DNA from 2 places in the Thermosediminibacter oceani DSM 16646 genome. Region 1 is predicted to be linked to the other one. Evidence: a T-box and tRNA genes for the amino acid it is inferred to sense, from the RefSeq annotation. Region 1 holds a T-box; the other holds one or more tRNA genes.

The links. A T-box is a leader RNA that pairs with one kind of tRNA and senses whether it is charged. The one in region 1 lies ahead of TOCE_RS03435 (valine--tRNA ligase), so its partner is inferred to be a tRNA-Val.
Region 2: it encodes a tRNA-Val, which carries the amino acid that the T-box ahead of TOCE_RS03435 (valine--tRNA ligase) is inferred to sense. The anticodon was not compared.

The regions. Positions count from the first base shown of each region.
Region 1 covers NC_014377.1:678,397-688,326, forward strand. Annotated here, with positions in the region: gene TOCE_RS03410 (MFS transporter) at 30-515, shown strand; gene TOCE_RS03420 (hypothetical protein) at 1,399-1,587, shown strand; gene TOCE_RS12265 (hypothetical protein) at 1,779-2,276, shown strand; gene TOCE_RS03425 (nucleotidyltransferase domain-containing protein) at 2,387-2,740, shown strand; gene TOCE_RS03430 (HEPN domain-containing protein) at 2,712-3,131, shown strand; T-box leader at 3,299-3,516, shown strand; gene TOCE_RS03435 (valine--tRNA ligase) at 3,568-6,216, shown strand; gene TOCE_RS03440 (bifunctional folylpolyglutamate synthase/dihydrofolate synthase) at 6,256-7,560, shown strand; gene TOCE_RS03445 (DUF2508 family protein) at 7,614-7,865, shown strand; gene TOCE_RS03450 (FAD:protein FMN transferase) at 7,985-9,019, shown strand; gene TOCE_RS03455 (redox-sensing transcriptional repressor Rex) at 9,118-9,771, shown strand; gene TOCE_RS03460 (DRTGG domain-containing protein) at 9,768-9,930, shown strand, end outside.
Region 2 covers NC_014377.1:1,377,524-1,387,453, forward strand. Annotated here, with positions in the region: partial or broken gene TOCE_RS07070 (transposase) at 1-233, opposite strand, end outside; gene ytxC (putative sporulation protein YtxC) at 368-1,225, opposite strand; tRNA gene TOCE_RS07080 (tRNA-Val) at 1,350-1,424, opposite strand; gene TOCE_RS07085 (hypothetical protein) at 1,729-2,265, opposite strand; gene TOCE_RS07090 (hypothetical protein) at 2,409-3,422, opposite strand; tRNA gene TOCE_RS07095 (tRNA-Leu) at 4,284-4,372, opposite strand; tRNA gene TOCE_RS07100 (tRNA-Cys) at 4,401-4,474, opposite strand; tRNA gene TOCE_RS07105 (tRNA-Gly) at 4,489-4,563, opposite strand; tRNA gene TOCE_RS07110 (tRNA-Phe) at 4,571-4,646, opposite strand; tRNA gene TOCE_RS07115 (tRNA-Asp) at 4,657-4,733, opposite strand; tRNA gene TOCE_RS07120 (tRNA-Val) at 4,745-4,820, opposite strand; gene TOCE_RS07125 (alpha/beta-type small acid-soluble spore protein) at 4,939-5,193, opposite strand; gene hisC (histidinol-phosphate transaminase) at 5,326-6,417, opposite strand; gene TOCE_RS07135 (NifU family protein) at 6,591-6,815, shown strand; gene TOCE_RS07140 (IS1182 family transposase) at 6,863-8,320, opposite strand; gene cobC (alpha-ribazole phosphatase) at 8,457-9,080, opposite strand; gene cobS (adenosylcobinamide-GDP ribazoletransferase) at 9,208-9,930, opposite strand, start outside.

The sequences.
Region 1 (9,930 bases):
TGTACAGTGTTTTTACGAAGGCGTTATTCATGGATGCTATTATTATACTTTATTTGTTCGCACACGGTTTGAACGTTACCCAAATAATGTTCCTGGAGACCTTTTCAGCTTTAACCATAACTTTCTTTGAGGTTCCGGGTGGCGCTGTAGCGGATAAGTTTGGCATAAAATACAGTTTGTTTTTTGGAGCATTTTTCCAAGCGATTGCAGTCATATTTTTTATAATCGGTCAAAATTATCTATTCTTTGTTGTCGGGATAGTGATATTTTCGATTGGAGCTACTTTTATATCGGGTGCGGACAACGCTTATTTGTATGACTTTTTAAATGAAAATAATATGAGAGATAAGTTTCAACAAATTGACGGCAGCATAATGTCATGGGTTTATTACGCTATGGCGATTACTTCTCTGACAGCAGGTTTTCTATATACGAAAAGCATCTATTATCCTTTATATCTCACCTTTATATTCCTAATATTCCATCATTGTTGGCGCTCGGTCTGGCAAATATAAGTTTGGAAGGCGAAAAAACCGGAAGCCAAGTTGTCCTATTCTCAAATCATCGAAGAAAGCGGAAAATTTATATTTAAAAACGCCGACATATTATTCTTGTCCCTCTTTTCTATTGGAATTCTATCCTTTATACATTTGGCCAAAAACATCGAACAGACATATTTATATTTAAATAAAGTGCCGCCGCAATACTTCGGAGCGCTGGTATGTATTTTCAATTTGACTGCATGATTCTTTTCCAGAAAAAGCAGGCAGATAACCGATTTGTTTAAAAATGAAGGCCAGCTTTATATATGTATAGCATTGTTCCTGTTTATAATATTGATGAGTCAAATTAAGTATTTGTATTTCAGCTTGCCTTTGCTTTTAGTTTTCTATGCAATTAGAGGTATAGCTTCCCCTTATATCTTCAGACGCCTGAATGAGTCCATTATTTCGAAAATACGTGCCACGATACTCTCTTTTCACAATTTATTGATGGGCCTTTTTGTAGCCGCTTCGGCCCCTCTGCTGGGGTTTTTTACGGATAGATCGGGTATATATTATACCTATCTCGTAATGCCGCTGAGTTTCTTATGCCTGATTGCCGTTATTTCTCTTTTAAAGTCGAAGAAATTAAAAATGTTGGTTTTTCGGGCGGATTGAAATGGCGGTTTATATTAAAGACCAGAATAGGTAGCTATAAGAAAGAAAAAAAGAGTTGAGAATGAAAAAAGGTGATGAAATAATAGCTTTTGTTAACGATATTCCGATTTATAAAAATGAAGTGGAATATAGAAAAGATTGGCAGAAATAGCCTATGGAAGCAGAGACAATGAATTTGTAGATTCCTTTGCTGCAATTTTTGCTCTTTTTTTGTTAAAGTGGAAGGGAATTTTACCTCATGAATCTGGGAAAAATAGTGGAGCTTGATAGGATAAACATGAGCCCGATATTAAAGGAATTAGGCATAGAGTTTGATCCCGAGAGACGAAAGAATGACCTTGTCAGAGAAATTGAAAAAGGGCTAGGTTTATCCTGGTCTGGGGAGCGATATTCTGGCTGCTTATCTGGAGTATATGCCTCTTTCTGAAGACTGCTGGAATGTGATGTCGATACAGGTACATCCTGCGTACAAAAGAAGCTCAATTTTGCGCGAGATATTACAAAAAGGCTACAGAGAAATATTATCGAATCATCCGAAATAAGTTTTCAGTTCTGCCCATAAAAACAACAAATCTTCGGTTTTGCTTCATCGTAGGCTGGGGTTCAGGGTTATTTCGGATGAAAACGAAAGATATAGATACGAAATTTCCGGCGATGAACTGCTGGGATTTTTTAACCGGATATTTAAGAAGGGGAATTAATCCAAACACTGCAAAACTTGGAGGGAATTGCTTGAAAGTTCTTTACACTATTTCCGTTTTGATTTGCTCTCTTTTAGTCTACAAATTTTGGCCCAAATATGAAAATAATATGTTTCCTCTTTTTACGGACATTACTACCATCCTGCTTTTTCTTCCCTCATTTTTTATTTTGTTTTTCTCCTTCCCTTCCTTCATCCTTTTAACTTTATCTAAACAGTTAAAAAAAGCAATTAAGATTTCCATGGTTTTATTGATCTATATAATGGTCTTTTTATTCTCCCTGAATGCATTAGACTTTTATTCAATAAGGTTGAGGGGTTTAATTTCTTTCGTAACTTCATTACCGGGGTTATTACATTTCATCTTATCGATAACATATGTTCATTCAAAGGATATCGGGCTGCCCAAAAATTGACTAAAAAAAATAAGGATAGCAGAAAAAAGGCTTTTATTTACAAAAAATCGTTATTATGCTAATATGAAACATAATTAGCCCCACAATTATTTCTTTCGGGAATGATGTGCATGGACATAAAAAGGGCGGAAAAAGAATACAAAGCTTTGTTAGAAAGTGAACTAGAAAGGATTACAGCAGAGCTTAAAAAGCTCGGTGCGGAAAAAATACTGCTCTTTGGTTCTTATGCTGCGGGGCGCAAAGACCTTTTAACCGACCTCGACATCATAGTGGTTTTAAAGAGCGATCTACCATTTATCGAGCGGATAGGTTTTATCTATAGAAAAGTCGCTCCTAGAGTAGCTGCGGATATACTGGTTTATACGCCTGAAGAATGGCAAACTGTTAAGAAAAAGCCTTTTTTCAAAAAAGCCGCTGCCGAGGGGAGGGTGCTGTATGAGAAGGTCGGGAATGGAAGAGGGTAAGAGATGGCTGGAACAGGCAAAAGAAGACTTAAAGTGGGCCAGAGTCCTGGCCGAACAAGGTGGCTATCATATCGCGTGCTTTTTAGCCCAGCAGGTGGCTGAAAAAGCCATTAAAGCTCTTTTATATGCTATGGGGGAAACTATAGTCCTGGGCCATTCGGTGAACGTATTAGCCCGAAGAGCCGCCCAGTATAATGAAAAAATAGGAGAAAAGTGCGAAAAATGGTCTATACTAGACGGTTATTACATTCCAACAAGGTATCCTAACGGCCTGCCGGACAGTATTCCTGCACGAGTGTACAACAGGGAAATAGCTACTATAGCCGTAGATTTGGCTGAAGATGTGGTTAATACTATGGAAGAAATAATGAATGATTTAGAGGCTTTTTGAACAATAGGCAGCGGTAGCTCAGCATATATGGAAGCCTCAAGAACGGAGTCCAGCATGTAGGTGCCCGACTCTATGAATTGGCTCAGCGTTTGCACGGACAAGTTCTTCTTTTGGCGCTCTTGACAAAGCAATAGCCTGAAGGTAAAATATACATAAAAATAGAGAGTGCAAAGGCGTTGACGGGGAGGAGTAGAAAGCCAACCCTTATAAAAGAGAGGAAGGCCGCCGGGTGAAAGCCTTCTTAAGGGTAGCTTTCGAAGGTCGCCCCTGAGCCGTCCCGGTGAAAAAGTAGCCGGGGCCGGTTTTTCCGTTATATTTTCGAGAGCCCGGATTTGAAAGTCCGGGAACTAAGGTGGTACCGCGAAAAAGGCCTTTCGTCCTTAAATCAGGGCGAAAGGCCTTTTAAGTTTTTACATTTTTTAAAGGAGGAGGAAGAATGGATTTCACCAATATCCCTTCCGTTTACGACCCAAAAAATGTGGAGGATAAATGGTACAGATTCTGGGAAGAACAGAATTTATTCCGCGCGGAAATTGATCCGGAGAAGGAACCCTTCACCATAGTTATTCCGCCGCCAAATGTAACCGGTCACCTCCACATCGGGCACGCCCTCAACAACACCATCCAGGACATCCTGATAAGGTATAAGAGGATGCAGGGCTACCCGACGCTGTGGTTACCCGGCACCGATCACGCGGGAATCGCCACAGAAGCCAAGGTGAAGGAGCAGCTGGCAGAAGAGGGGCTGTCCAAGTACGATCTCGGCAGGGAAAAGTTCCTGGAAAGGGTGTGGGCCTGGAAGGAAAAGTACGGCGACACCATAGTGAACCAACTGAAAAAACTAGGCGCTTCCTGCGACTGGTCCAGGTTCAGGTTCACCCTGGACGAGGGGCTCAGCCGCGCAGTGCGCGAAGTGTTCGTAAGGCTATACGAAAAGGGCCTCATATACCGCGGCGACTACATCGTGAACTGGTGTCCGACGTGTAAGACGACCCTTTCGGACATAGAGGTAGAGCACGAGGAGAGAAATGATAAGATCTACCATGTGAGGTATCCCTTCAGCGACGGCTCGGGCCACATAACCGTGGCGACCACCCGCCCCGAGACCATACTGGGCGATACGGCCGTGGCCGTGCACCCGGCGGATGAAAGGTACAAAGCATACATCGGCAAGACCGTCGTTCTGCCGCTGGTGAACAGGGAAATCCCGATCATCGCCGACGACTACGTGGATATGGAATTCGGGACAGGCGCGGTGAAGGTAACTCCCGCCCATGATCCCAACGATTTCGAGATGGGTCTGCGCCACGAACTCCCGATAATCAAGGTCATGGACGAAGAAGGGCGCATGAACGAAAACGCCGGAAAGTTTGAAGGCCTCGACAGGTACGAGTGCCGGAAAGCCATAATTAAAGAACTGGAAGAAAAGGGTTTACTGGAAAAGATCGAAGACCTGACCCACAGCGTGGGCCAGTGCTACCGCTGCCACACCGTGGTGGAACCGATGGTCTCCAAGCAGTGGTTTGTCAGGATGAAGCCTCTGGCCGAGCCTGCCATTGAAGTGGTAAAGCAGGGCAGGGTGAAGTTCGTCCCCGACAGGTTCACCAAAATATATATAAACTGGCTGGAAAACATTCACGACTGGTGCATTTCGAGGCAGCTCTGGTGGGGCCACCGGATTCCCGCGTGGTACTGCCAGGATTGCGGAGAGACCATCGTGGCGAGGGAAACGCCCGTAAAATGCTCAAAATGCGGCGGAAGTTCCCTGGAACAGGACCCGGACGTGCTCGATACCTGGTTCAGTTCGGCCCTCTGGCCTTTCTCGACGCTGGGCTGGCCCGACGACACAGAGGACCTCAGGTATTTTTATCCGACTTCCGCGCTGGTTACCGGCTACGACATAATATTCTTCTGGGTAGCCCGCATGATATTCATGGCTATGGAGTTCATGAAGGAGGAGCCCTTCGAGTACGTGGCTATAACGGGCCTTGTCAGGGACGCCCAAGGCCGCAAGATGAGCAAATCTCTGGGCAACGGCATAGATCCCCTGGAGGTCATAGAAAAGTACGGCGCCGACACCCTCAGGTTTGCTCTGTGCACCGGCAACACTCCTGGAAACGATATAAGGTTCTCCTGGGAAAAGGCAGAGCACAGCCGCAACTTTGCGAACAAGATATGGAACGCCTCCCGGTTCGTCATGATGAACCTGGAGGGCTTCGAGCCCGGAGAACCGGAATTGGAAAATCTATCGCTTAAAGACCGGTGGATCCTGTCCAGGCTAAACGATGTGACTTCAGAAGTTACGGAGTTCCTGGACAAATTTGAAGTGGGCATAGCGGCCCAGAAGGTCTACGACTTTTTCTGGAGCGAATTCTGCGACTGGTATATCGAAATGGCCAAGATAGACCTTTACGGGGACGACGAAAACGCGAAAAAGAGGACCCAGCGAGTCCTTTATACCGTGCTGGAGAGGGTTTTGAGGCTGCTGCACCCCTTCGTGCCGTTTATCACCGAAGAGATATGGCAGCACCTGCCCCACGAAGGCGAAAGTATAATGGTGTCGGCCTGGCCCGAATTCAGGCCCGAATGGAAGTTTGAAGATGCAGGCGACATGGAGATCCTCATGGAGGCCGTAAGGGGTATTAGAAACATCAGGGCTGAGATGAACGTACCGCCGGCTAAGAAAGCCAAGGCCGTGGTAAGAGCGGGGGATTCAGAGACGCTGAAACTTTTAAAGCAAAACATCGACATTATCCACACCCTTGCCAGGGTTTCGGAAACGGATTTCATTTCCGAGGAAGACCCCGCGCCCGGGAAAGCTATGAGCTGCGTCATAAGGGGAGCGGAAATCTTTATCCCAATGGAAGGCCTCGTGGACCTGGATTCGGAAATCGCAAGGCTTCAGAAAGAAAGGGCGTCTCTCGAGAAGGAGATTAGCACCGTCAGGAAAAAACTCGCAAACCACGGTTTCCTCTCAAAGGCTCCACGGGAAGTCGTCGAAAAGGAAAAGCAGAAGGAAAAGGATTACATCGAGATGCTGAAGCGGGTGGAGGAACGGCTGAAAACACTGACCGAACTTGGATAATCTTTGTTATATAACGATATGGGAAGGGGAGCTAACCCTATGCTGAGTTACCGTGAAGCTCTGGAGTTCATCCACGGTATGAACAGATTCGGCATAAAGCTGGGGCTTCAAAAAATTACGAGGCTCCTGCAACTCCTGGGTAATCCCCATGAGGGTATCAAAATAATTCACGTGGCGGGCACCAACGGCAAGGGGTCCACCTGCGCCATGATAGATTCCATACTGAGGGCCGCCGGCTACAGGGTGGGTTTGTATACTTCGCCGTATCTGGAGGTGTTTAACGAGAGGATAAGGGTGAACGGCCGGAATATACCCGACGAGGACATTGCCCGGCTCACCGAAAAGGTCCGTAAAGCAATTCGTGAAATGGAGGCCAGGGGATGGGGTGTACCCACCGAATTTGAGGTTGTGACCGCTCTCGGCTTTATGTACTTCAAAGAGCAGAACCTGGACTTTTTGGTGCTGGAAGTGGGCATGGGCGGCAGGTACGACGCCACCAACGTGGTTACCCCTCTGGTCAGCGTAATTACTTCTATAAGCTACGACCACCAGCAGTACCTGGGGAATACCCTGGAAGAGATAGCTCGTGAAAAATGCGGCATAATCAAACAGGGGGTGCCGGTGGTCACCGCCCCACAGGAACCGGAAGCGATGCGGGTTATAGAGGACACCTGCCGTGAACAAAACTGCCCGCTGGTGAAGGTAGAAGAAAAAACGAGATACCGCCTTTTGGACTGGGGGCTTGAAGGTCAGGTTTTCAGCCTTCAGACGTCAAGAAACACTTACGATAACCTGAAGATAAAACTGCTGGGAGACCACCAGCTAGATAACGCCGCAACGGCGGTGGCTTCAGTAGAAGCTCTTGAGCATTACGGTATAAATATAACTAGGCAAGCGGTAGAAAAAGGCCTTTTAGAAGCCCGCTGGCCCGGTAGGCTGGAAATCATGGGTCGGAACCCTGATGTGCTTATCGATGGCGCCCACAATCCTTCAGGGGTTGGTGTGCTTAAAAGCGCGATTTTAAAATATTTCCCGGGAAAAAGAGTGATTCTTGTAATAGGTATTTTAAAAGATAAGGATTACTTGAAGATGCTGGAAGAGATAATCCCGGTAGCGGATGCTGTGGTCGCCACCCGGCCCGACAGCCCCAGAGCACTGGAGCCGAATGAATTGGAAGGATCGATTAAAAGCTTGAATCTCGAAAAAATGCCCGAAATTTATGTCAGAGAAGAGGTAGAGGAGGCCATCGATACGGCCTATGAAATCGCCGGGGCCAGTGATGTGATAGTTTTCGCGGGCTCCCTGTATTTAATCGGAAAGGTCAGGAGTTTATTGAAAAAATAGATTAAAGTTTTGCCCCCTCTATTGAATATACATAAAATAGGAGGGGGCATTTTATGAAAAAAGGATTTAACGGCGGTTCCGCCGAACTGGAGCGAATTCTCCTCGAGGAAATCGAAAAGGCCAAACAGGAAATGCAGCTGGCTGAAAAAGCTTTTCAGTGGGTGCAAAACGACCCCGAGGAGGTAGATGCCGCCCTTTCGAGGATGGAAGCCGCCCTTGCCCGTTACAATTTTCTCATCAGACAGGCCAAAGCTATGAGGATAACAATTGACAAAATCACAATGTACAGTCAGCTGCTGCAATAGCAATTTATTAGAAGTCATTATTTTGTTTAAAAAAATATTTATAGGGCGTCGATTTATTGATATAATGAATGTAAGAAATTCGAAAGGGAGGTGGGGGCGGCAAATTTGCCGCAGGTCAGATGAAAAAACTTAAAATAACAGTTTTTCTTTTTGCTGCTATTATCCTCCTTGCAGCTTGTAGCAGGAGTCAGGACAAGCCCGTTGTGAAAACAAATTTTATGCTGGATACGATGATAAAGATATCAGCTTACGGAAGCGGCGCATCGGAAGCCATCGACGCGGCTTTCGACAGGATAAGCGAAATCGAGAAGAAAATGAATGCCAGCGCTGAAGACAGCGAGGTTACCGGTATAAATAAGGCGGCTGGCAGGGAATATTTCAAAGTTAGTCCTGACACCTTTTACGTTATAAAAAGAGGACTTTACTTTTCAGAGCTTTCCGGAGGAAGGTTCGATATAACCGTCGGGCCTCTTGTAAAACTGTGGGGTATAGGTACGGAAAATGCCCGGGTCCCCGAAGAACAAGAGATTAAAAGTGCTCTTTCGCTTATCAACTACAGGGACGTTTTACTGGATGAGGAAAATCATGGCGTGATGTTGAAAAGGCCCGGGATGAGAATAGACCTGGGAGCCATAGCCAAGGGTTACGCTGCCGACGAAGTTATTCGAATATTAAAGGAAAAAGGGGTAAGGAGCGCGGTTGCTGACCTTGGGGGTAACGTATACGTGCTCGGCAAAAAGCCGAACGGTGAGCCGTGGAAGATAGGTGTCCAGGATCCTTTTGCCGAGACAAGGGGTGATATATTTGCGACTGTGGAAGTTTGGGACAAGACCCTGGTTACCTCCGGTGTATACGAAAGGTTTTTTGAGGAAGAAGGGAAAAGGTACCATCACATTCTCGATACATCTACGGGTTATCCCGTTGAAAATGGGCTAGTGAGTGTAACTATAATTTCCGATAGCTCGATTGACGCTGATGCCCTTTCCACCGCAGCTTTTTCACTGGGTTTGAAGGATGGAATGAGGCTGGTGGAAAACCTTCCTGGTATTGAGGCGATTTTTGTAACGGCCGACAGGGAAGTATACATTACCTCCGGGGTGGAAAAATATAATTTCCAGATAATCAACGAGGATTTTGTATTAAAACAGCAGTAGGCGAAAAGTTATTAAAAAAATTGCAAAAAAAATCAATAAACATGTGATTCTTTTCACTAAAAAATATTGAAAAAAATCTATTCATCGTGCTAGAATCAATGTATAGGGAGTGGTTAAATTTGTTCAAGAAGTTCAAAATACCTGAGGCCACTATCGGAAGGCTTACATCTTATTCGAGATTTCTGAAAGAAGCTGACGAAAAAGGAGTCACAACGGTCTCTTCCCAGCAGATAGCGAAGGCTACAGGTGTTACTCCCGCTCAGGTAAGAAAGGATCTGGCTTATTTCGGGGAGTTCGGTACCAGAGGTGTAGGATACAACCCTAGAGAATTATACAATTATATAATGAAGATACTGGGCCTCGATAGACGCTGGTCCGTTGCAATAGTAGGTGCCGGGCATCTCGGAACCGCTCTTTCACTTTATAAGGGGTTTGCGGAGAGAGGTTTTGATATAACCTGTATTTTCGATGCGGATCCGGAGAAAATCGGCAAAAAGATTGCCGGCCTGGAAGTGCGGTCAATGGAGGAACTCAGTGAAAAGGTAAAGGAATACAACATCGAGCTCGGGATAGTGGCGGTGCCGGCTGCTGCAGCCCAGGAAGTGATCGATTTGATGGTCAAAGCCGGCATAAAGGGCATTATAAATTTCGCACCGGTAAATGTAACGGTGCCTGAGGATGTGGTGCTCAGGCGTGTAGACCTGGCGTCCCAGCTTGAGTATCTGACGTATCATCTGGGGGAAACCAGATGAAGCTGAAAAAGATAAAGGAAATTCTCCGGGCCGAAGTGCTAATGGGAGATGACGGGGACCTTGAGGCGGAGGTGACTAACGCCTGCGGTGCTGACCTGATAAGTGATATTTTGGCGGATACCAAGAAGAACGCGGTTCTCCTCACCGGTCTCACTCATA
Region 2 (9,930 bases), 700 kb from region 1:
CGCATGGAGCGGATTCCATACAATGCTTGGAGCATGAGTAGCTTAATTAACACTACCGGGTCAATACTAGGTCTTCCTGTATTTTCGCTATATAGGTCTTTTACTTCTTCATATATGAAACTAAAGTCGATGCTTTCTTCTACAGCTCTAAGGAGATGGTCTTGAGGCACCAGGCTATCGATGCTTACTAATTCTACTTGCTTTATTATTTCTCTATTTTTCTTCGTTAACATTTCATCGCCCCACAATATTTTTGTATCTTCTTTAATTTTACTAAAAAGCTGATGATTTTTGTACTACCTTTTGCAAAAAAAGACTGTCGACAGTTACTTTGTCGACAGTCTGAGAGCCCGTAGGGCTCAAAATTTCACTTTTGCTTTGGTTTCGAAGCCAGGCAGATTTCGCAGTTATTGCAAAAATAAACCCGGCCCTCAAAAATGTTATAAATTATACTTATAACTTCACTTTTTTCCAGGCCGGTATAACCGTGAATTATGATCTTTCGGGGGGCCAGATTAATAAGGATGCTCAATGCGATATCGTCAAGGCTAAGATCGGGGTTTTCCTTTGCTATGGTGTCTATACCTTTATCTTTGTCCACTGGCTTCATATCTCTATCCAGTAGGAGAAATTGACCGTTTTTGACCAGAATATGCACCAATTCTTCTTTTGGCTCATGAAGGTCCACAAAAAACCTGAGTAAATTTATAAATTCCCGGTATTCTTTTTCCATCAGGTACTCGTCGATGGCCTTGTCGACGACTTCTTCTAGATGCTCGATGTACTCTTTTAACCTGAAATTTATAAATCCGTCCAGAATTATCGTGTTGCAGTTATTCAAGTGATCCAGAATTTTATGTATCACAATCGTCTTTCGTTTTGAGAGATTTTGCGAGCTTTTATCCTTGCCATAAGAAAAATTTAATATCCTCCTGGCAAAATTAAAAATCGCTGTTTGTTCGTTCTTATCAAAATAAAAATATTTCCTGATAATTCTTTTTAAAAGCTTGGGCTCCCAAAAGTCGATTACTAGGTCTGCCAGCATTTCGGCGATATAAGTAAATAAATCATCTTCTATTGCGCAGTGATAAAAAATCGAAGTTCCTACCTTTTCCCTGCGCAGAATCGCCTCCATTCCCTTTTCCTTTAGAGTCTCAAATTCCGCGCGCAATCTATGTTCAAAACCGTCGATCGGTTCTATAACTCCAATGGTTATAAAACGCATTGAGGTCACTCCCTTACTAACTTATAAATATTATATGTCCCTGCCACGAACCCTTATACAACAAAAAGAAGGGAGCTGACCTAAATTCTGGCATAAAAAAAGAGCCTTTTTTCAGGCATAAAAATGGTGGGCGCTGTAAGGATTGAACTTACGACCTCTTCCGCGTCAAGGAAGCGCTCTCCCACTGAGCTAAGCGCCCACTACCTGGTGCCGGGAACCGGAATCGTCCCGAAGCTATAAGATTGTCTCATAAGTTCAAAAATTTAACTTGCAGATGTTATTATAGCATCTATCCTCGTTTTATGCAAGAGGTTAAAGTAAAAAATATTGACCAATGAACCGAAGTGAACAACAATTAGTAAAGATAAACCTCCCTTTAATGGCTTTTTTCGCCATTTGTGTGGAGTTTTTATGATCCTCGATTCATTTCCTGATACATTATATGTTCTCTGTTGATAGTGAAATTCGAACCCACGACCTGCGCATTGCGAATGCTAATGGAGTTACTTGCCGTAGCTTTTGATAGTTTGACCTTGCCCATCAAGGAGTTCCCAAACCAAGTCATCAGGCTCTCCTTTGCCTGTAATATAACAAATCCGCAGACCTTTAGCTTCTACAATCGTCGCCTCCTGACCGTCAAATAGTACTTTGGCGACAGAGCTATTTCTGATGATACCCCAACTTATCCATGCCCTACCTTTATTGTACTTGTATGAGGTGAATCTAAAATTGGCAGGATTTTCACTGTTTGTCGGCCATATTCCCGAACTGATTGTCAATAAACTATATGAGAAAAGCTTTTTTTTAATAATGGCACAGGCAACAATTCCTCTTTGATCTTTATAGAAAATAAGATATTCCCCTTCATCTATATTTGCTTGATAAAGCATTTCAGTTGGTTTACCATGTTCATATTCCAATTTTTTCACTAAGAAATCATATGGTGAAAGATTATTATTTCTAACTATAAATATAGAAATAATACTAATAGCAAAAACGCATACGATTGCGATGACTAAAATTAATGTGCCCTTTTTCAAATCATTACCTCCCTCTATTAATTACCTCCTTCTATTATATATTTTTCGGAGGCTGTAGGTTACTAAATTTCGTAAGTAGCAAGCCACTGTAATCATTACGGTTGCTTGCCAAACAAATGGCAAACTTATTACATTAAAACGTTTTAGTAGTAAAGACCGCTTATAGTAGCAACGAGGCTCCATTGATTAGGAGTCCCACTAAGGGTGAAGCCTGCACCTACACCGTCAGGGCCAGCGCTAATATCAATGGTGCCGGTAACGTCTTGATATGTGTGAATATATTTGAGAATTGCCGCGGTCGTGTTGCCGTCGCCAGTCTTTTTATTCTTAATGATGGAAGTATGTATATATACATCTTCTACATACAATGTAAAAAGGTTAGGCACATACAGGTACTCCTCAAATGACCACACGATACCTGCATTAGGTTCGGCATTAGCTAGGTATACAGTCTGGCGCTGGCCGTTATCCCACCAAGCAGTAGCGGATATATCTGTATCGTCATAATCAAAGTCGCCTCCCCATGCGAAGCCGAAGAAATCCTCACCAATGGCGGGATTATTCTTAGGATCGTAGAAGAAGTAGAATCCATCCCAATGTGCATCACCAAAGAGCTCATAGTGGGCAGTGCTACCATACGAGAGATCGAAGCATTCGAATGTAATTGTCAAAGTGCCCCTCTGACTGGTTTTGGGAGTAAAAGTGGCCTGCGGTACCATTGGTGTCTCCAATGGCTTGAAGTTTTCAATGCCGATAACATCTACTTCGTTTTTTGAAAGGAGCCTGCTGTTTGTAACGACAACCTTGTCGTCTACTATCTCGTACGTCTCTTCAACGAAAGCTGTGGCTGATACTATACCAACGAGTTTTCCTTTATTCGAAGCAAGCTTTTTCTTCAATTCAGTATTATTGGCAATATACTTACGCACAAAATCTTGCGCTTCCTTTGTAGTACCTCTAACGTTAATATCATTTCCATCAATCGTAACCTCAATATCTTTTGCCGCGACCTTTTCTACCATGATATAGGCATCAGGGAATTCCGGAGATATCACCTCAGCCGTGAGCGGAACACGATCATTTTCAGCAGCCAGAGCAGTTACATTTATCAATAACATTGCCACGATCATGAGTAGTGATAAGATTTTTCTTTTCATTTACCATCTCTCCTTTCTTAATTTAATAAGTTGCTGAAACCCTCAGAAAAAGAGGGTTTTAGCATTCTATTTTATATGGATTCCCTCCCCAAATAGTATATTAAATTTTTCCATTCCTGTAAAAATTATATCATTATGTATATTTTTGTTAAGTATATATTTTCTAAAATTATGATAAGTCACAGTTTCGTTCACACTACTTAATTAAAGTGAAAAAGACATTGCAAAGGGTGGGTATCCCTGGAGTATTTATGGAAGAACGGGAACTAAATAAAAAGGCTTCCGAGAAAATTCCGGAAACCTTTTGTTCTCTGAAGCTAATAGTGGAATTTGAACCTGACCTGCGCATTATGAGAGCCTGATAATAATATTTTTTAATGTAGTGTATTCCGTATATATCATGAAAATTAAGGCTTTCATTACCAAAAACATCCGTTCTAATTAATACCATACTTTAAAAATAAACTTTTTGGGCACCATTTGGGCACCAATTATCCCTATACTTTTAGATCAGCTTAAAAAAAAACTGTCTCTAGAGGAGGAATTACAAAAAATGTAGAAAGAATCACCGGAGGCAAAAAGAATTGATGAAGCTACAATACTTGAGAGGTTGCATAATTTAGAATCGGTTTTAACGTCCTATACGGCCTCTAATAGAGAAAAAAGAATGGCAGTAAATTTTATACGTCAATTACGACTTAACCCCGATACAGGTGAATTATACATTTATTTCTGGCAGGATCCCACAGGACGGTATATAAAACGCTTAAAATTGCTCAAAACCGAAAGGAGTGAAAAAGAGCAAAATAATAAAGATGACGGTTCATCGTCATCTTCTATTGAAAATTTTATGATTTTCGATGGTGCCGGGAACCGGAATCGAACCGGTATGGGTATTGCTACCCGCAGGATTTTAAGTCCTGTGCGTCTGCCAGTTCCGCCATCCCGGCTCTTTTATTTAATTGGAGGCTATTTAATTGGAGGCGGCACCCAGATTCGAACTGGGGATGAAGGTTTTGCAGACCTCTGCCTTACCACTTGGCTATGCCGCCATTTAAATAAAAAATGGAGCGGAAGACGGGATTTGAACCCGCGACCCTCGCCTTGGCAAGGCGATGCTCTACCCCTGAGCCACTTCCGCACATATCTGGTGCCTTGGGGCGGAATCGAACCACCGACACGAGGATTTTCAGTCCTCTGCTCTACCAACTGAGCTACCAAGGCTGGTAAAATATGGCGACCCAGAAGGGACTTGAACCCTCGGCCTCCAGCGTGACAGGCTGGCGTTCTAACCAACTGAACTACTGGGCCGCATATTTTTTTGGTGGGCGAAACAGGGCTCGAACCTGTGACCCCGTGCTTGTAAGGCACGTGCTCTCCCAGCTGAGCTATCCGCCCTTGCGACAATTCATAGTATACATGATAATTTAGCCGATGTCAAAAATAATGAACTTCTATTATAAGCGTTTATGCAGTATATGCACAAATTATCGCCTTATTTCTTTAAATATCTAGTTCATCTATTTCCAGACTCATCGTTTTTATCTTCAATATCTATTTTCCCGTCTTCCCTGTCAATTTCCCTCTTAGCAAGATTTATCATCTTTTTCACCATATGCCCGCCTATTTTACCCGCTTCCCGTGTGGTCAAGTTTTCCCATCCGCGTTCCCTTATGTCGTCGTCGAGATGCAGTTCCTTTGCAACTTCTTCCTTTAATTTCTCGAGTTCCTTTTCAGGTTCGGAATTTGCCTGATTTTTGCGTCGGGACATACCTGAACCCTCCAATTCCGATTCAAATACTTTATTATAGAGTATAAACAATATTTTCATTAATATACATAATCGGGGTGGTATTGTAGATATGGATTCAGTATGCTGGAAGCAAGACACTATCGGGAAGCTCTAGGATCCTTTCAGAATTTCCTTTAGCGACCTGATCAGCACTTCGTTTTGCTTCGGGGTACCGACGCTGAAGCGGAGTGTATTCTCCACACCTTCTCCTTCCGGTTTTTTCGTGAGTATACCTTTCTCCAAAAGTTTTTGATAAACGTAATCCCTGGAGATTTCAAACCTGCACAGGAAAAAATTTGCACTGCTCGGGTATACGGTTATCCCTGGGATACCTTCAAGCTTGGTCTTCAAATTTTCCCTCGCGCTTATTATTTTTCGCCTGACTTTCTCTACCCAGTCCATGTTCTTTAAAACTTCCACTGCAGCTATCTGGGAAAATAGGCTCACGTTGTAAGGGGGCTTGACTTTATAAAATTCTTCTATCAGCGCTTCATTGGCTACGGCATAACCGATTCTCAAGCCGGCCAGAGAGAATACCTTGGAAAAGGTCCTGATTATAACCAGATTGGGGTAATCGGAAAGCCTGTTTATAAAGGTCCTACCTCCAAATTCATAGTACGCTTCATCGATCGCAACTATTCCGTTGAAGCCATCGATCAATTCAATAATATCTTCCTCTTCGAAATAATCTCCTGTGGGGTTGTTGGGGTAACAGATAAACATCACCTGAGGTGTATCTTTTTTAAAGTATTTTTTTATCTTTAATACATCCAGGCTCCACTTCCAACCTGTCGCATACTTTTCTAGCAGGAGAGGAATATTAATAACGCGGGCACCGGATATGATCGAAAAAGTCTCATAGCTCGGGAAGGCGGGAACCGGTATTATAACCTCTCTGCCAGGCCCGGCAAAAGCCAAAACAATGTCGTATATTATCTCGTCGGCACCACTTCCGACAAAAATCTTGTCGGGCTCAATCCCCAGATATCCGGCTAATGCCTGTCTCACCTCATCGCAGCTGGGGTCATAATAACAATTAAAACTTTCTTTCTTTACTCTCTCCCAGATGCGCATCTTCAAGTCTTCGGGTAGATCGTAAGGACTTTCATTGGAATTGAGTTTTATCTGGCACGGTTCTTTAGCAGGTTTGTATGGCGATAGTTTCAAAAGGTCCTCTCGCAAGTATTTCGACGTCGATTTCAAGGAGCATACCCCCTGAAGATTTATTATTTTAAATTAATAGAGACTATAACATATAACGGTTCGGAAAGTCAATGGATTGAGTTTATTCTATCGTTCAAATTGATAACGAAGATTAATTCTGATATAATTAAATCAACTTCAAATATATTCTTCTGGAAAGGAAGTGCGGTATCTTGAAAGAAAAGGTACAAGAGGTATTAAACAAGATCCGTCCATCGCTTCAGGCCGACGGTGGCGATGTGGAGCTGGTAGATGTCGACGAAGAAAAGGGCATTGTCAAGGTGAGACTGACGGGTAGCTGTTTTGGATGCCCATTCTCAACATTGACCCTCAAAAACGGAATCGAACAGGTACTAAAAGAAGAGGTGCCCGGTGTAAAGGAAGTACAATCGGTTTAAAAAAAAACAGCCTTTCAGGCTGTTTCAGCTTGTAGACAAAGCCGCTTTTAGGTTATGCATCCTAAAAGCGGCTTTTTGTTGAAGGCGAAGAAAATTTTTAAGAAAAACGAATGTAAAGCGGGGACTGTTGGCGGAAACGTTCCCCGTCTTTTCTTCCATAAAGCCAGCTTTTTTAAATTCATGCATGCGAAAAGAAGCGTGAGGTAATGTCCGACTTTCCTCAAGCCTCGTAGATTTGTATAGCGCATGCCATGCTTTTCCTTCGCATCGGCAAATACCCGCTCGATGGTCTGGCCGCGCATTTTGTATAGTTCTTTACCCCATTGGGTGTGTCTTATATCTTCCGCTTTTTCCACGTAATGCTCCCATATATGCCGAGTTATGATTTTTGTGTAATTTTTACTTTGGGTGCACTGCAAGCGCATGGGACATTCACAGCATACTCGGGGATTGCTCTTATATTCCCGGTATCCCGCCCGGTTGGTGGTACTGTATTCTAATACCTGGTTATTGGGGCAAATGTAGCAATCATAATATTCGTCATAGACGTATTCGCGTTTTTTAAAGTAGCCATCTTTGGTCATCGGCCTCTTGTAGGGCATAACGGGAAGCGCTCCTGCCTCAATGATTTCTCTGCATATCCCGGGAGTTTTGTAGCCTGCATCAACCACTACCGCCTCTATTTTAGAAAATTTATCGTTTACTTCTTGAAATAAATCGAAGAATACCTGGCTGTCATGAACATTTCCAGGTGCTATTTTGACACCAAGGACAAAGTTGTTCCGGTCACAGGCTACAGAAGCTGTGTAGGCAAAGCAGCGCTCTTTTTCCCCTTTTTGAAACATCCCACTTTCAGGATCTGTGGTGCTTACCCTGACTTTTTTAGAGCTATTTTCTCCTTTGTTGTTATCGTCATCATCATCTTCTTCAAAGGGCTTTTTACCGTTTGCTTCCCGTTCGGCGTTGATTTCTTTTAAAAGTTCTTTCTTATATTTTTGAGTCCGTTGCTTAGCGACTTTCTCGATATATTTATTCTTATTGGCACTGGCTTTTATGTGAGTAGCATCGATAAATACTGCATCTGTTTTAACAAACCCGCATTCTATTGCTTCCATCAACACCCGCTCGAATATCTTTTCAAATAGATCACTTTCCTTAAACCGCCGTTCATAGTTTTTTCCAAAAGTCGAAAAGTGAGGTATTTTTTCTTGTAATCCATAGCCTAAAAACCAACGGTAAGCTACATTGACTTCTACTTCTTTGATGGTTTGGCGCATGGAGCGGATTCCATACAATGCTTGGAGCATGAGTAGCTTAATTAACACTACCGGGTCAATACTAGGTCTTCCTGTATTTTCGCTATATAGGTCTTTTACTTCATCATAAATGAAATTAAAGTCGATGCTTTCTTCTACTGCCCTAAGGAGATGGTCTTGAGGTACTAAGCTATCGATGCTTACTAATTCTACCTGCTCTATTATTTCTCGATTTTTCTTCGTTAACATTTCATCGCCCCACAATATATTTGTATCTTCTTTAATTTTACTAAAAAGCTGATGATTTTTGTACTAGCTTTTGCAAAAAAAGACTGTCGACAGTTACTTTGTCGACAGTCTGAAACAGCCTTTCAGGCTGTTTTTTTTATTCCAGATGCTGGGTCTCGTTTACCTTCACTATAAAAGTATTGTCATCATTCAATTCACCGCTGCCGTCGTAATGTAATACGGTAATGGAACCATTGCTTATTTTAAACTTCCAAAAATACCTGAAATCCAGGCCGAGGACGGCCGTTAATATCACCCTTATAGGGCCAGCGTGGGTAACAATCAAAATATTGCCGTCAGGATGATTTTTTGCTGCAAGCTTTACAAAACTTGAAACCCTTTCCACCAGGTCCTTCAGGCTCTCACCACCCGGTGGCCTGTTTTCGCTCGGATTACACCGCCACCGGTGGAATTCTTCGGGGTATTTTTCTTCAAGCTCCTGATATGAATGCCCTTCCCATTCCCCGAAACTGAGCTCTCTCATATCCTTTGTGGAAATTACGGGAAGCCCGTGAGGTGCTGCGATGATTTTTGCAGTCTCGAGAGCTCTTTCAAGGTCGCTGGAATACACAGCATCGAAGGTTTCCCGCTTTAAAACCTGTGAAAGCCTTGCTGCCTGCTGCCTCCCCTTTTCGTTAAGAGGGATATCCTTCTGTCCCTGGTACAAAAAATTTCTATTCCAGAGGGTTTCACCATGTCTCACCAGAAATATCCTGGCCAAGCCAATCCTTTTAACCCAAACTGTGCAAAAATGCAGCGGTTTGAGGCTGGGCTATTTGTATTCCGCCCTTTCAGGAGTGCCCACTCCCAGCCGGCGGTATTTAGGCACTCCTATACCCATCACAAGTTTATAGTCTTCCAAAATAAATCAAATAAATGTAGAGGGCTGCAATTTCACAGAATTCGTTGACGGCGCCGTAAGTATCTCCGGTCATTCCTCCAAGCTGCCTGAATATGTATAGCGAAAATAAAAGGCCCGAAACAAAAGTTAAAAACGCGATTTTTATACCTTCAATTCCTGCTGCTATAAAAACGATCGTTAGAGTGAATAAGGTGGATAAAAAAAACATCATTGATGATTTGTCTTCATTGAAGACTCTACCGATCCCCTTTTCCCGAAGGTAGGGAAAAAAGGTGATGCTATAGGTCATCATCCATCTTGAAATCACCGGAAATATAATTAATAACCTGGTCCTAAACTCCGGAAGTATCGAAAGCATGGCCGAATACTTTAGTAAAAGGAGGAGTACCACACCAATCGCACCGTAGGCCCCCAGGCGGCTGTCTTTCATCACTTCAAGCTTTTTCTCCCTCTCCTTCCCGCAAAAAAGGCCGTCCATAGTATCCGCAAAACCGTCCACGTGCAACCCGCCGGTAACTATCATTTCAAGGGTTACGAGCAAAGCAGCCAGCGCGGGAGCCGGAACGGCCTTTTTTAGAATCAAATCAACGCCCGCCAAGAGGACACCTATAACAGCTCCAACAAACGGGAAAAAAGGCAGGGATCGGGCTATATGTTTTTGATCCAATTCGAAATAAGGCAACGGTATTCTTGTCAGAAACAAAAACGC